Regions from separate parts of the Streptomyces sp. NPDC043908 genome, predicted to be linked through region 3. Evidence: riboswitches for the same ligand, from Rfam matches in the RefSeq annotation. Region 3 holds a riboswitch; each other region holds the start of a gene.
The links. Region 3 has a riboswitch for cyclic di-AMP ahead of AC069K_RS33345 (M23 family metallopeptidase). Riboswitches for the same ligand answer to the same signal wherever they lie in the genome.
Positions count from the first base shown of each region.

Region 1: it holds a riboswitch for cyclic di-AMP, as region 3 does, so the genes downstream of both, AC069K_RS23710 (LysM peptidoglycan-binding domain-containing M23 family metallopeptidase) here and AC069K_RS33345 (M23 family metallopeptidase) in region 3, are expected to answer to the same signal.
Region 2: it holds a riboswitch for cyclic di-AMP, as region 3 does, so the genes downstream of both, AC069K_RS08175 (transglycosylase SLT domain-containing protein) here and AC069K_RS33345 (M23 family metallopeptidase) in region 3, are expected to answer to the same signal.

Region 1 covers NZ_JBWKEI010000011.1:16,071-20,365, forward strand. The annotation lists gene AC069K_RS23700 (DUF6126 family protein) at 1-90, shown strand, start outside; gene AC069K_RS23705 (tyrosine-protein phosphatase) at 104-919, opposite strand; cyclic di-AMP (ydaO/yuaA leader) riboswitch at 1,508-1,673, shown strand; gene AC069K_RS23710 (LysM peptidoglycan-binding domain-containing M23 family metallopeptidase) at 1,678-2,601, shown strand; gene AC069K_RS23715 (SGNH/GDSL hydrolase family protein) at 2,752-3,543, shown strand; gene AC069K_RS23720 (NAD-dependent epimerase/dehydratase family protein) at 3,621-4,295, opposite strand, start outside.
Region 2 covers NZ_JBWKEI010000003.1:30,836-35,130, forward strand. The annotation lists gene AC069K_RS08165 (dioxygenase family protein) at 1-588, shown strand, start outside; gene AC069K_RS08170 (aldo/keto reductase) at 885-1,799, shown strand; cyclic di-AMP (ydaO/yuaA leader) riboswitch at 2,151-2,335, shown strand; gene AC069K_RS08175 (transglycosylase SLT domain-containing protein) at 2,340-3,170, shown strand; gene AC069K_RS08180 (TetR/AcrR family transcriptional regulator) at 3,303-3,896, shown strand; gene AC069K_RS08185 (LmeA family phospholipid-binding protein) at 3,890-4,295, shown strand, end outside.
Region 3 covers NZ_JBWKEI010000022.1:68,337-72,631, forward strand. The annotation lists gene AC069K_RS33340 (PP2C family protein-serine/threonine phosphatase) at 1-878, shown strand, start outside; cyclic di-AMP (ydaO/yuaA leader) riboswitch at 1,034-1,213, shown strand; gene AC069K_RS33345 (M23 family metallopeptidase) at 1,226-2,305, shown strand; gene AC069K_RS33350 (aldo/keto reductase) at 2,367-3,311, shown strand; gene AC069K_RS33355 (PrsW family intramembrane metalloprotease) at 3,327-4,295, opposite strand, start outside.

The DNA.
Region 1 (4,295 bases), on a different contig from region 3:
CGGGGTCTCGTGGTCCGGCTGTTCGCCTATCTGATCGCGGGCCACATCTTCGCGGCCTTCCTCTACCTGCTGTTCACGGTCGGCAAGTGACCGGGCGCGCCCCCTAGACGGCGTCCTCGACCAGCCGCTCGCGCAGCCGCTCACGGGTCTCGGGGGAGAGCCCGAGGCCTTCGGAGAGGTAGCGCTCGGTGCTGCCCCAGGTCTCCTCGATGGTCTCGAAGGCCGCGTCGAGATAGCCGGCGCGGGCGTCGAAGAGGGGGTTGAGCAGCTCCACGACCTCGGTGCTCAGGCCGGCGGGGGAGCTGTCGCTGCGGTGCATCTTGTAACGGCGGTGCGGGTCGTTGGACTTGAGGTAGTCGGCCTCGATGGCGTCGCGCTCGACGCCCACCGCGAGCAGCGCCACCGCGATGGACAGCCCCGCGCGGTCCTTGCCCGCCGCGCAGTGCATCAGGGCCGGGACGCTGTCCTCGGCGAGCGCGTGCAGCACCCTGCTGTGCTCGGCCGTGCGCTGGCGGATGATCGTGCGGTACGAGCGCGCCATCCGCTCGGCGCCCCGGCCTTCGGAGAGCACCGACCGCAGCTGGTCGATGTCGCCGTCGCGGACCATCTTCCAGAACTCCGCCCCGTCCGCCGGGTCCGTCAGCGGTATGTTCACGTTGCGCACCCCCGGCAGCTCCACGTCCGGGCCCTCCAGCTTCTGGTCCGCCGCGTTGCGGAAGTCGAAGACGGTGTGGAGGCCGAGCGAGGCGAGGAAGGCCGCGTCCTGCGCGGTCGCGTGGGCGAGGTGGCCGCTGCGGAAGAGCCGTCCGTACCGCAGCCGCCGGCCGTCCACGGTCGGCAGTCCGCCCACGTCACGGAAGTTGCGGACGCCGGAGAGCTCGGGTTCGGTCGAAGGGATCTGCGGAGTCTGCTGGGTCACGTTGGCTCCTGATGGGGGTCGAAAGAAGATCACGCCGCCTCGGTCCCGACGATACGACATGGGTTCCCGGGGCAATCATCTCGATCGTCTGGCCGGAATGCGACCCCTTCGCGCCCATTGCCCCGCGCGAAGTCCTGTCCCGATGCCGGCGCCGCCGTTGGCGCCTGTGTGTACCTGTGCGGTCCTGGGGCTCGGGATGATCCAGACCGGGGATGGCGGACGGGTCCGGTTGCTTTCCGGTCGCATGTGAGCAAAACGGGCAGAGTGGGGCGGTGGTGGGGGAGAGGGGTGAAGAGGGGCAGAACTTTCGCCCTTATGGGGCGATTTGGTGACCCCTGTCCATCTCCCGCTCGGGAAAGGGGGATTACCCGTGAGCAGCGTCATATCCGTGACGTTCCGTGGTGGCGGTCCCGGATGAATTCCCCCGTCCGGCCGGGCCCGTTGGGAATGACGGTCGACGCAGGGTGACCGCGATTCCCGTAGGAATTCCCGGCCGGGAATGCCGAAGGGAAATCGGCACTTGTCGTGGCCCACCGGGCTCGCTTACGGTCACCGCAATCCGAGTGGACCGCCGAATCCTGCCACCGCTCGGAATCCGCACCCATCCACGCGTGGCAGGAGCGGGGGACCCAGGTAAGCGCCGTCCGGAATTCCGGCACGGCTCGGGGTGAAGCCGAAGCACCGTGACCGGTGCCCGGCCGGGCATCTCCAGCCCGAACCCGACAGCTCACCTCGCAGGCGCCGGAGAGGAATCCGCCATGCCCGCGAAGGGTAAGCACCGCCGTCCCAAGTCCAGCCCGATATCCCGGGGCATCGCCGCCGCCGGAACGGGTGGCGCCGCGCTCGCCATCCCGCTGCTCGGCGCCACCGGCGCACACGCCGCCGTGCAGACCGCCGCCCCCGCCACCGCGCCCCAGCAGGCCGCCCGCACCACCGGGACCCTCGCCGCCGCCGCGCCCCAGGCCGCCCCGACCACGTACAAGGTCAAGAGCGGCGACTGCCTCTCGCGGATCGCCGAGGACCACCGGCTCGGCAGCTGGCAGCGGCTCTACCGGGACAACCGCGAGGTCGTCGGCGCCGACCCGGCGCTGATCCGCCCGGGCATGAAGCTCGTGCTCGGCGCCAAGGCCAGGACCGGCGCGCCGCACGGCTCCGCCAGGACGACCACGCACGAGTCCGGCACGAAGGCGGCGTCCCCCGCGCCCCGCACCCCGGCGCCGTCCTCGCCCGCCCCGGCCACGAACACCTCCACCACCGCGGACCAGGGCTCCTCCACCGGCTTCCGCGCGCCGCTCGACAGCGTGAGCATCGGCACCCCGTACCGCATGGCCGGGTCCATGTGGTCCAGCGGCTACCACACCGGCGTCGACTTCGCGGCGGAGACCGGCACCACGGTCAGGGCCGTCGGCCCGGGCACGGTCGTCTCGGCCGGCTGGGGCGGGGCCTACGGCAACCAGGTCGTCATCCGGCACGCCGACGGCATGTACTCCCAGTACGCCCACTTCTCCCAGCTCTCCGTCTCGGCCGGGCAGACCGTGACCGCGGGCCAGCAGATCGGACTCTCCGGCGCCACCGGCAACGTCACCGGCCCGCACCTGCACTTCGAGATCCGCACCACGCCCGACTACGGCTCGGACGTCGACCCGATCGCCTATCTCAGGCAGCAGGGCGCGGCCCTCTGACGAAGCCGGTCGGCCCCGGATTTGTCCGGTGCGCCGGAGGTATTCGGCGTATTCCCGCTGGGCGAAACTGACCGGGTGGTCTATATCACCCACCGTCAACCCCTCCTTACGGTCGCGTAGGTCACACCGGTAGGGGAAAGATATGGTCCCGTGGCAGACGATTCGAGATCATTCAACAGCGGTACGTTCGGGTCGTACACGGCGATCGGCGACAGCTTCACGGAAGGCGTCGGCGACCCCGGCCCGGACGGGGCGTTCGTCGGCTGGGCGGACAGGTTCGCCGTGCTACTGGCAGATCAGCGACCGGAGGGGGCCTTTCGCTACGCCAATCTCGCGGTCCGCGGCAGGCTCCTCGACCAGATCGTCGAGGAGCAGGTGCCGCGGGCCAAGGAACTCGCGCCCGACCTGGTGACCTTCTGCGCGGGGGGCAACGACATCATCCGGCCGGGCAGCGACCCGGACGACGTGGCCGAGCGCTTCGAGCGCGCGGTCGCGGACCTGAAGAGCACGATCCCGACGGTGATGGTGACCACCGGGTTCGACACGCGCGGGATTCCGGTCTTCAAGCATCTGCGCGGCAAGGTGGCGACGTACACCGCGCACGTGCGCTCCATCGCGGACCGCTACGGGTGCCCGGTGCTCGACCTGTGGTCGCTGAAGTCCGTGCAGGACAGGCGGGCGTGGGACGGCGACCGGCTCCACCTGTCGCCCGAGGGGCACACCCGGGTCGCGCTGCGCGCCGCCCAGGTGCTCGGGCTCGCGGTGCCGGCCGACCCGGACCAGCCGTGGCCGCCGCAGCCGCCGCGCGGCACCCTGGAGGTGCGGCGCGACGACATCCAGTGGGCGCGCGAGCACCTGGCGCCGTGGATCGGACGACGCCTGCGGGGCGAGAGCTCGGGCGACCACGTGGAGCCCAAGCGCCCCGACCTGCTGCCTCTCTGACGGGTCATCAGCCCAGTCGGCCCTCCGTGGCCGACGGCGTCACCGACGGACCGCCCCGAGGGCGGCGCCCGCACGGCTCAGCCGTGCAGCAGCTTCCGCTCCGTCTCCGGGTCCAGTCCGACCCGGGGGCGGTCCGGCCGCTGCGGCGCCTCGCCGCCGAGCGACCCGAGCCACGCCCAGGTGTCGGCGACCGTCTCCTCGACGGGCCGGCAGTCGAGCCCCGCCAGCACGGCCTTCCACACGTTCGAGCCGTGCATCGTGTCGTGCAGCTCACCCGGCGGAATCCACACCGGCAGATGGTTCCACGGCTCCACCCCGGCGGCCAGGATCGGCTCCGGGGCCGTCCAGCGCAGCTCCGCGCCGCCGCCGGTGACCCGCGCACACGCGTCGAGCAGCTCGCCCATGGTGGTGTGGTCCGGCGGGCAGACCAGGTTGTAGGGCCCGCAGAGCCCGAAGTCGGCGGCGCTCACGATCCACTCCGCCAGGTCCCGGACGTCGATGAACTGCACCGGAAGATCGCGCGGCCCCGGCGCGAGCACCTCACCGCCGCGCGCCACGCGCCCCAGCCACCACGGCAGCCGCCCGATGTTCTCGTACGGGCCGAGGATCAGCCCGGCGCGCACCAGCAGCGAGCGGTCGGGGCCGAACTCCCGCACCGCGGCCAGCTCGCCGCCGCGCTTGGCCTGCGCGTACGCCACCTCGCCCGCGGCGTCCGGCGACCCGTCGACCAGCGGCGCGCCCTCGTCCGCCCC
Region 2 (4,295 bases), on a different contig from region 3:
CCCGGCACCCCCGGCACCCGCCTCACGGTCACCGGGTACGTCTTCGGCCGGGCCTGCCTGCCGCTGTCCCGCGTTCTGCTCGACTTCTGGCAGGCCGACACCAACGGCGCCTACGACAACACAGGCTTCCGCCTCCGCGGGCACCAGTACACCGACGCCCGGGGAGCGTTCACCCTCACCACGATCGTGCCGGGCCTCTACCCCGGCCGCACCCGCCACATCCACGTGAAGGCGCAGGCGCCCGGCCGGCGGGTGCTCACCACCCAGCTCTACTTCCCCGGCGAGCCGCGCAACAACACCGACTCGCTCTTCGACGCACGGCTGCTGATGACCGTTCGGGACGCGGGCGGCGCGAAGGAGGCGGCGTTCGACTTCGTCCTGGACGTGGCCCAGTCGCCGTCGCCGTCGCCGTCACCGACCCCCACGCCCACCGGCCCACCCCCCGGAACCACCTGGTCCGTCGGCACTGCCTACCGCTCGGGCGATCGCGCCGCCTACGGCGGACGCGGCTACGTCTGTCTCCAGGCACACACCGCCCAGCCGGGCTGGGAGCCGCCGAACGTGCCCGCGCTGTGGCGGGCGGAGTAGACACTTCCCTTACCGACCCACCGTGTTGGCGTGAATCCACGGGACAAGGCGAACGGGCAGGAGCACTTATGTGGAATGTCGAAGGGAGAAAGCGCGGCGGGCTGAAACCGAAAGGGGTGCCGGTGAAGGCGATATCGCGAAGAATTCTCCCCCGGCGCGCTTTTCCGCGCAGGGCGCGAGTCCGTTCGGCGCATTGAGTGCGTTGAGGTCGTGGACTGTTCACAGTCCGCGTAGGCCTCGCCGTGCTCCGAGTCGGAGCGTTCCGTTCGCGCCGGTCCTGATGACAGACTGCGATCATGACTACGGAGACGATCCACGCGGCGGCCGCGGGCACCTGGAAACTCGGTGACCTGTCGGTCAACCGCCTGGGATTCGGCGCGATGCGCCTCACCGGGAGCGCCGCGTTCGACCTCGGTACGCCGAGCGACCGCGAGCGCTCCCTCGCCGTGCTGCGGCGCGCGGTCGAACTCGGTGTCAACCACATCGACACCGCGGCTTTCTACTTCTCCCGGCTCCGTTCCGCCAACGAACTCATCAACCGGGCGCTCGCGCCCTATCGGGACGATCTGGTCATCGCCACCAAGGTCGGCCCGGGGCGCGACGCGTCCGGCGCCTGGCTGCCCTGGGCCACCCCGGAACACCTGCGCGGCCAGGTCGAGGAGAACCTGCGCCAGCTCGGCCGCGACCACCTCGACGTGGTCAACCTGCGCCTGAACGGGCCCGGTTCGCTCGCCGAGCACTTCGGCGCCCTGGCCGAGCTGCGCGAGGCCGGCCTCATCCGCCACCTGGGCATCTCCAACATCGGCCCCGAGCACCTGGCGGAGGCCCAGGCGATCGCGCCCGTGGTCTGTGTGCAGAACCGGTACGGCCTGGACAGCAGGCGGACGGGCTCCGGCGAGGTGCTGCGGCTCTGCGGCGAGCAGGGCATCGCGTTCGTCCCGTTCTTCGCCATCGCGGGCGAAGGCCGCGAGAGCGGCGCCGGGCAGGCGGCCGGCGCGGAGAGCGAGGCGGTCCTCGCGGTCGCCCGCGCGCACGGCGCGACATCCGCGCAGGTCCGTCTCGCCTGGACGCTCCGGCAGGGCGAGCACGTGCTGGCCATCCCCGGCACGGGCAACCCGGACCACCTGGTGGAGAACGTGGCCGCCGGCGGGCTCCGGCTCACCGACGAGGAGGCGGCCCTGCTGGAGACGCCGTCGGAGCCGTCCGCCTAGATGTCCGAAATGGACGGCGGGCGCCCGGTTTCGCTCCTATGTCGTCAATCTATTCATTGGGAATGATAAAGGGGCTTAGCTTTTCTTTTGCGCGCCGCCAACGCCCGTTCATTCTTCTGGGGAACGCGCAGGAATCCCTCTCCAAGGCCGCGGAAGAAGTGAAGTGGGTCACTTCGGGCCCCGGTGCGCGCGCGAGGGTGATGCGCTCATTCCGTTGCGTGGAAGGCGAGTTGGGGATACGGGGAGAAGGGCGCTCGTATCCCCGGCACCGATGGATCTTTCTCTCCGATGCCGGAATGAATTCACGCTCTTGTTTCCGCCGGGCCCATTCGATTACGGTCTCGCTCAAATCCGGATGGACCGCCGAATCCTGCCGCTGTCCGGAAACCTCCCACACACGAAAAGGCAGGAGCGGGGGACCCAGGTAGTCGCCGGATCCGGAGGACGGAACGGCTCGGGGTGAAGCCGCGTGCAGCGCGGCCGGGCAGCCCTCGCCCGAACCCGACAGCTCACCTCGCAGGCGAAGGAGAGGAATTCGCCATGCCTGCAAAGGGTAAGCACCGCCGCCCCAAGTCCAGCAGCCTGACCCGGGGCATCGCCGCCGCGGGCACGGGCGGCGCCGCGCTCATCATTCCGGTGATCGGCGCGACGAGCGCCGGTGCCGCACCCTCGGCCGCCCCCCACGCCGCCGCCCCGAAGGCCGCTCCCGCCGTCGCCGCCAAGGGTGCCGTGTCCGCCAAGCCGATCGTGGCGCAGAAGGCAGGCGCGGCGAAGGCGGCCCCGACGACCTACTCCGTCGTCGCCGGGGACACGCTCTCCAAGATCGCCCAGGACCTCGACGTGAGCGGCGGCTGGAAGAGGCTCTACAAGGACAACCGCCAGGCGATCGGCGGCAACCCGGCGCTGATCCACCCCGGCCTCCAGCTGGCGGTGGGCAAGAAGGCGAAGGCCCCGTCCGCCGACCGCCCCGCCACCCCGGCCCGGGCCGACCGTTCGGCGCGGACGGGCACGCCGCCCCAGCAGGCGACCGCCGCCGTGGCGAAGACGTACGGCAACGATCTGGACGGCTGGATACGCCAGTCGCTGGACATCATGGCCCAGCACGGCATCCCCGGCTCCTACGACGGCATCTACCGCAACGTCATGCGCGAGTCGTCGGGCAACCCCTTCGCCATCAACAACTGGGACTCCAACGCCGTCGCGGGCACCCCCTCCAAGGGCCTCCTGCAGGTCATCGACCCCACCTTCCAGGCCTTCCACGTGCCCGGTACGTCGACGGACAGCTACGACCCCGTCGCCAACATCGTCGCCGCGTGCAACTACGCGGCGAAGACGTACGGCTCGATCGACAACGTCAACGGTCCGTACTGACGGAAGCCCGCCGACCGACAAAACCTCCCCGCCGCAAGCCGCTGGCAGCCGCCGGCAGCCGCCGGACCATCTGGTCCATCCAGGACCAGATGGTCTGTTACGGTGGCGTGACCAGGCTCAGGGGAGGACCGCATGCCACGCCCGACGCGCGCGGAACTCGACGCGGAGATCGTCGAGGCCGCCGCCGAGCTCTTCACCGCCCAGGGGTACCTCGGCACCTCCGTCCAGGAGATCGCGGACCGGGTCGGCTACTCGAAGACCGGGCTGCTGCACCGCTTCCCCTCCAAGGAACGACTGCTCGCCGCGACGCTCATCGGCCCCCTCACCGAGTTCGCCGCGCTCCGGGCCACCTGGGGCGCCCTGCCGCAGGGACCCGAGCGGCAGCTGCGGGCCTCGGCCGATCTCGTCGATCTGGCGCTGCGCCACCGCTCCCGGCTCGCCCTGCTCTTCAACTCCGGGCTGCCGGTGCTGCCCGGCGCCCTCGCCGGAGTGGAGGGCCTGGGGGATCTCGGTGACCACCGCACGGAGACCCTGGCCGCCTTCGCGGACGCGGACGACCTGGCGGGCACGGTCCGGGCGCAGCTGGCCGTGACCGGCCTGGTCAGCACCGTCGCCGCGCGCCAGGACCTGCCCGACGAGCTGCTGCGCGCCCCGCTCCTGAGCGCCTTCCGCGCCGCGTGCGGCATCTGCGCGCACCCCGTCCCCGAGGAGGGGGCCCCGTGCTGAAGGCGCGTGCCGCGGCGGGCCGGGCACTGCGGGGATGGTGCAAGTACGCCGTCGCCGTCGTGGTGCTGGCGGGACTGGCCGTGGCGGGGGACCGGGCCGCGGCCTCCTGGACGGAACACCGTACGGCCGACGCGTTCCAGAAGGCGCGGGGGCTCCCGTCCGCACCCCATGTGGAGGTGCACGGCTTCCCCGTACTGACCCAGTTGGCCGGGGGCACCCTCGACCGCGTCGACATCGAGGCCTCGGACATCCCCGCGGGCCGCGACGGCGGCAGGCTCCCCATCACCACCCTGAACGTCGAACTCGACCACCTCCGGCGCTCCTCCCACGCCTCCGAGGCACACGCCGCCTCCGCCAGGGCCACCGCCTTCGTGTCCTACCGGGACCTGTCCCGCGCAC
Region 3 (4,295 bases):
GCGAGCTGTTCACCGTCACCACCGTCGGCGCGCTGGCCCTGCTCACCAACCGCATGCTGCGCCGCAGCGGCGAACGCCTGGCGTCGGCGCGGGTCATCGCGGAGACCGCCCAGCGCGCCGTCCTGCCCACGCCCGCCGAGCGGATCGGCGGCCTCCAGGTGGCCGCGCGGTACGAGGCGGCGCAGGCCGGCGCGTTCATCGGCGGGGACCTCTTCGCCGTCCAGGACACGCCGTACGGGGTGCGCCTGGTCGTCGGGGACGTCCGGGGCAAGGGCCTTGAGGCGGTCGAGGCGGTGGCCGTGGTGATCGGGGCGTTCCGGGAGGCCGCCGAGCAGGAGCAGACGCTGGAGGCGGTGGCCGGACGCCTTGAGCGCGCGCTGACCCGGGAGGGCACCCGGCGCGACGGCCTGGACGCGTTCGAGGGGTTCACCACGGCCGTGCTCGCCGAGATCCCGCGCGACGCCACGGCCGTACGCCTGGTCAACCGGGGCCACCCCGAACCGCTGCTGCTCCACGCCGACGGGGCGCTGGACGCGCTCACCCCCTCCGACCCCGCGCTGCCGCTGGGGATGGCGGAACTCGGGGTCTGGCCGGACCGGGCGGACACGTACCCCTTCCCGCTCGGGGCGACGCTGCTCCTGTACACCGACGGCCTCTCCGAGGCGCGTTCGGCCCGGCCGCCCGGGGTCTTCTACGACCCGCACGAACGGCTGCGCGGCCGGATCTTCCCGGGGCCGGACCAGCTCCTGGACGCGCTCGTCGACGATGTGCGCAGGCATACGGGCGGCGGTGCGAACGACGACATGGCGCTGCTGGCGGTGCGGCGGCCCCGGGCGCGGCGGCCGGAGCGGCGGCGGACGACGCCGGTGGTTCCGTGACGGACCGTGCCCGAACGACGCCCGAGCGCACGTTGTTTGACGGGGCATCAGGCGCTGGGGCCGGGGATTACGGGGAACGGCTTGGAATCCGGTCCGCCTGTCTATTAACGTTCGATAACGCAGCGCGGTCGTCCCAGCCGTCGTAGAGGCGGCACCGTGCGCACGCGCCGAATTCCGCAAGGGAACCGGGGAACCACCACCTTGGGGTGAATCGAGCACCTTCGCACCGTCGAAACGTGCCCGTAGGAGACCTTCCTGCTCCGAACCCTCCCCCGAGCTCTCAAGGAGCAGGGGGGACCCCCACCGCCAACCCGGTAGGCGAGAAGGAAGGAAAGGAGCGCGCCCCCGTGGCGTCCAACGAGCCTGCCCTCGGCACCCCGCCGCTTCCCCCCGTCGCCCCGTACGGGCCCGCGCCCAGCGGCACCGAGGTGTGGGAGGAGTGGAACCCCACGGAGGAGTCCGTCTCCCCGGTACGCGGCCGGCACCGCGTGATCAAGCAGCGCGGCGGGCTCGCCCGCAGCTCCACCGTCCTCGGCGTCGGCGTCATCGCGGCCGTCGGCGCGGGTGGCATGGCCAGTGCGCAGACCAAGCCGCCGGTCTCCATATCCCTGCCCGACTCCGTCGCGGACAATCTCCCCGATGTGAAGTCCCTGCCGGGCGTGGGCGCGCTCATCACCGGCATCGCGGGCGACGACAAGCCCGACGCGTCCCCCCTGGCCGAGGCCGACAGAGCCGTCGCGAGCGCCCCCCTCACCATGGCGGGCGTCTCCCGGGCCGCGGCCGAGCAGGGCGCCACAGGGGCGGGCGAGGCCCTGCGCGCCCGCATCCTCCAGCAGGCCGATCAGCAGCGCAGCAGCGCCGAAGCCGAGGCGAAGGCGGCCGCCGAGAAGGCCGCGGCCCAGCAGGCGGCGGCCGAGGCGAAGGCCGCGCAGAGCGCCGCCCAGCAGAAGGCGGCCGCCGAGAAGAAGGCCGCCGAGGAGGCCGCCGCGAAGAAGGCCGAGGAGGAGCGGCTGGCCGAGCTGGCCAAGAGCTACTCGCTCCCGGTCGCCTCGTACACGATCACCTCCACCTTCGGCCAGGCCGGCTCGATGTGGTCCTCCGGCCACCACACCGGCCTCGACTTCGCCGCGCCCACCGGCACCCCGCTCAAGGCGGTCCACGGCGGGACGGTCAAGTCGGCGGGCTGGTCCGGCTCGTACGGATACCGCACGGTGATCGAGCTGGAGGACGGCTCGGAGCTCTGGTACTGCCACCAGTCCTCCATCGCGGTCAGCGCCGGGCAGAAGGTGACGACCGGCGAGACGATCGGCCGCGTCGGCGCCACCGGCAACGTGACGGGCCCGCATCTGCACCTGGAGGTGCACACCCCGGGCGGCACGGGAGTCGACCCGATGGCGTGGCTCGAGTCGAAGGGCCTCAACCCGTAGGGGGCCTGCCCGGCGGGCGGGGGCGCGGAATAGGCGTGCCCCGTCGGCCCGTTCACCCCCCATGACCACGCTGCGCCCCCTGGGCTCCTCCGACCTGTCCGTCTTCCCGCTCGCCCTGGGCGGCAACGTCTTCGGCTGGACCGCCGACGAGGCCGCCTCCTTCGGGGTGCTCGACGCGTACACGCAGGCGGGCGGCAACTTCGTGGACACCGCCGACGTCTACTCGGCGTGGGCCCCGGGCAACGAGGGCGGCGAGTCCGAGCGGATCATCGGCAGGTGGCTGGCGGCGCGCGGCAACCGCGAGGACGTCGTGATCGCCACCAAGGGCGGCGCGCACGCCTCGTTCAAGGGGCTCGCGGCCCCCACCATCAAGGCCGCCGCCGAGGAGTCGCTGCGCCGGCTCGGCACCGACTACATCGACCTGTACTACACGCACTTCGACGACGAGTCGGTCCCCGTCGAGGAGATCGTCACCGCGCTCGACCAGCTGGTCAAGGACGGCACGGTGCGTGCGGTGGCCGCCTCCAACATCTCCCCGGAGCGGCTCCAGGACTCCCTGGACTTCTCCGACCGCGAGGGCCTGGCCAAGTACGTCGCGCTCCAGCCGCACTACAACCTGGTCTCGCGCGACACCTACGAGGGCACCCTCCAGGACACCGCCGGCCGCTCGGGTCTGGCCGCCGTGCCCTACTCGGCGCTCGCCTCCGGCTTCCTCAGCGGCAAGTACCGCCCCGGCCAGGACGTCGACAGCGCGCGGGCCGGGAGCGCCGGCCGGTACCTGGGCACCGAGCGGGGCGTGAAGGTGCTCGCCGCGCTCGACCGCGTCGCGCTGGCGCACGGCGTCGAGCCCGCGAGCGTGGCCCTCGCCTGGCTCGCCGCGCAGCCGACCGTGGTCGCCCCGATCGCCTCGGCCCGGACCGTCGAGCAGTTGCCCGCGCTCCTCGCGGTCGCGGACCTGGAGCTCACGGACGCGGAGCTGAGCGAGCTGAAGGCCGCCTCGGCGTAGACCGGGGGCAGGCTCTCAGCGCCGGTAGGGGTCGTACGGGGAGGCGGCCGGGCCGTAGCCGTACGGGGCGTGGTTCCCGTACGTGCCCTGGCCGTAGCCGTACGGGGGCTGGTGGCCGTACGGGGTCTGGGTTCCGTACGGGGCCTGGTGGCCGTAGGGGTAGGGCTGGGACGGAATCCAGATGCGGCCCGCCGCGCCCGCCCCGTACAGAAGGGCGGGGCCTGCCACCTCCCGGCGCGCCCACAGGTGGTGCAGCAGCTCCTGCTCGCGGGCGGTGAAGTCCGGCCCGGCCTGGGAGTGGCGGGCCCGTCGGCGCAGGAACGCCAGGGCCGTCGCGAACGCCTCGTACTCCGCGACCGTCCGCGCCGCCCGCTTGCCCCCGAAGGTGCGGTGGGCGAAGTCGCGGGCCATCGAGCGGGCCCGCATCGAGGAGAGCGCCAGCGGTTCGGCCGGGCCGAGCCAGCCCGCCGCCGCGTACGCGGGCAGCTCCGCCGCGACGGTGCGCAGCTCCCGCTGGCGGCTCCACACCGCGAGCCAGGTGAGCAGTCCGAAGACCGGCACCATGAACGCGGCGTAGACCAGGTAGAAGCCGTACGTCCCGAACGACGACGAGCCGTTCCACAGCGCGTGCATCCCCATCGCGGACAGCAGGCCGAGCACCGGCCAGCCGATCCGGCGCCGGCGGCGGCCCGGGGCCGCGAGCGCCGCGGCCCCGAAGCCTATGCCGGTGCAGACCGTGAACAGCGGGTGCGCGAACGGCGACATCACGACCCGGACGAAGAACGTCGCCGCGGTCGTCGAGGAGAGCCCGGCGGTGTGGCTGACCTGGTCCTCACCGAAGGCGTTGCCGAGGTACAGGACGTTCTCGGTGAAGGCGAAGCCGGTCGCGGTGAAGCCCGCGACGACGACGCCGTCGACTATCCCCTTGAAGTCCCGTCTGCGGAACAGGAACAGCAGCAGCACGGCGGCCGCCTTGGCACTCTC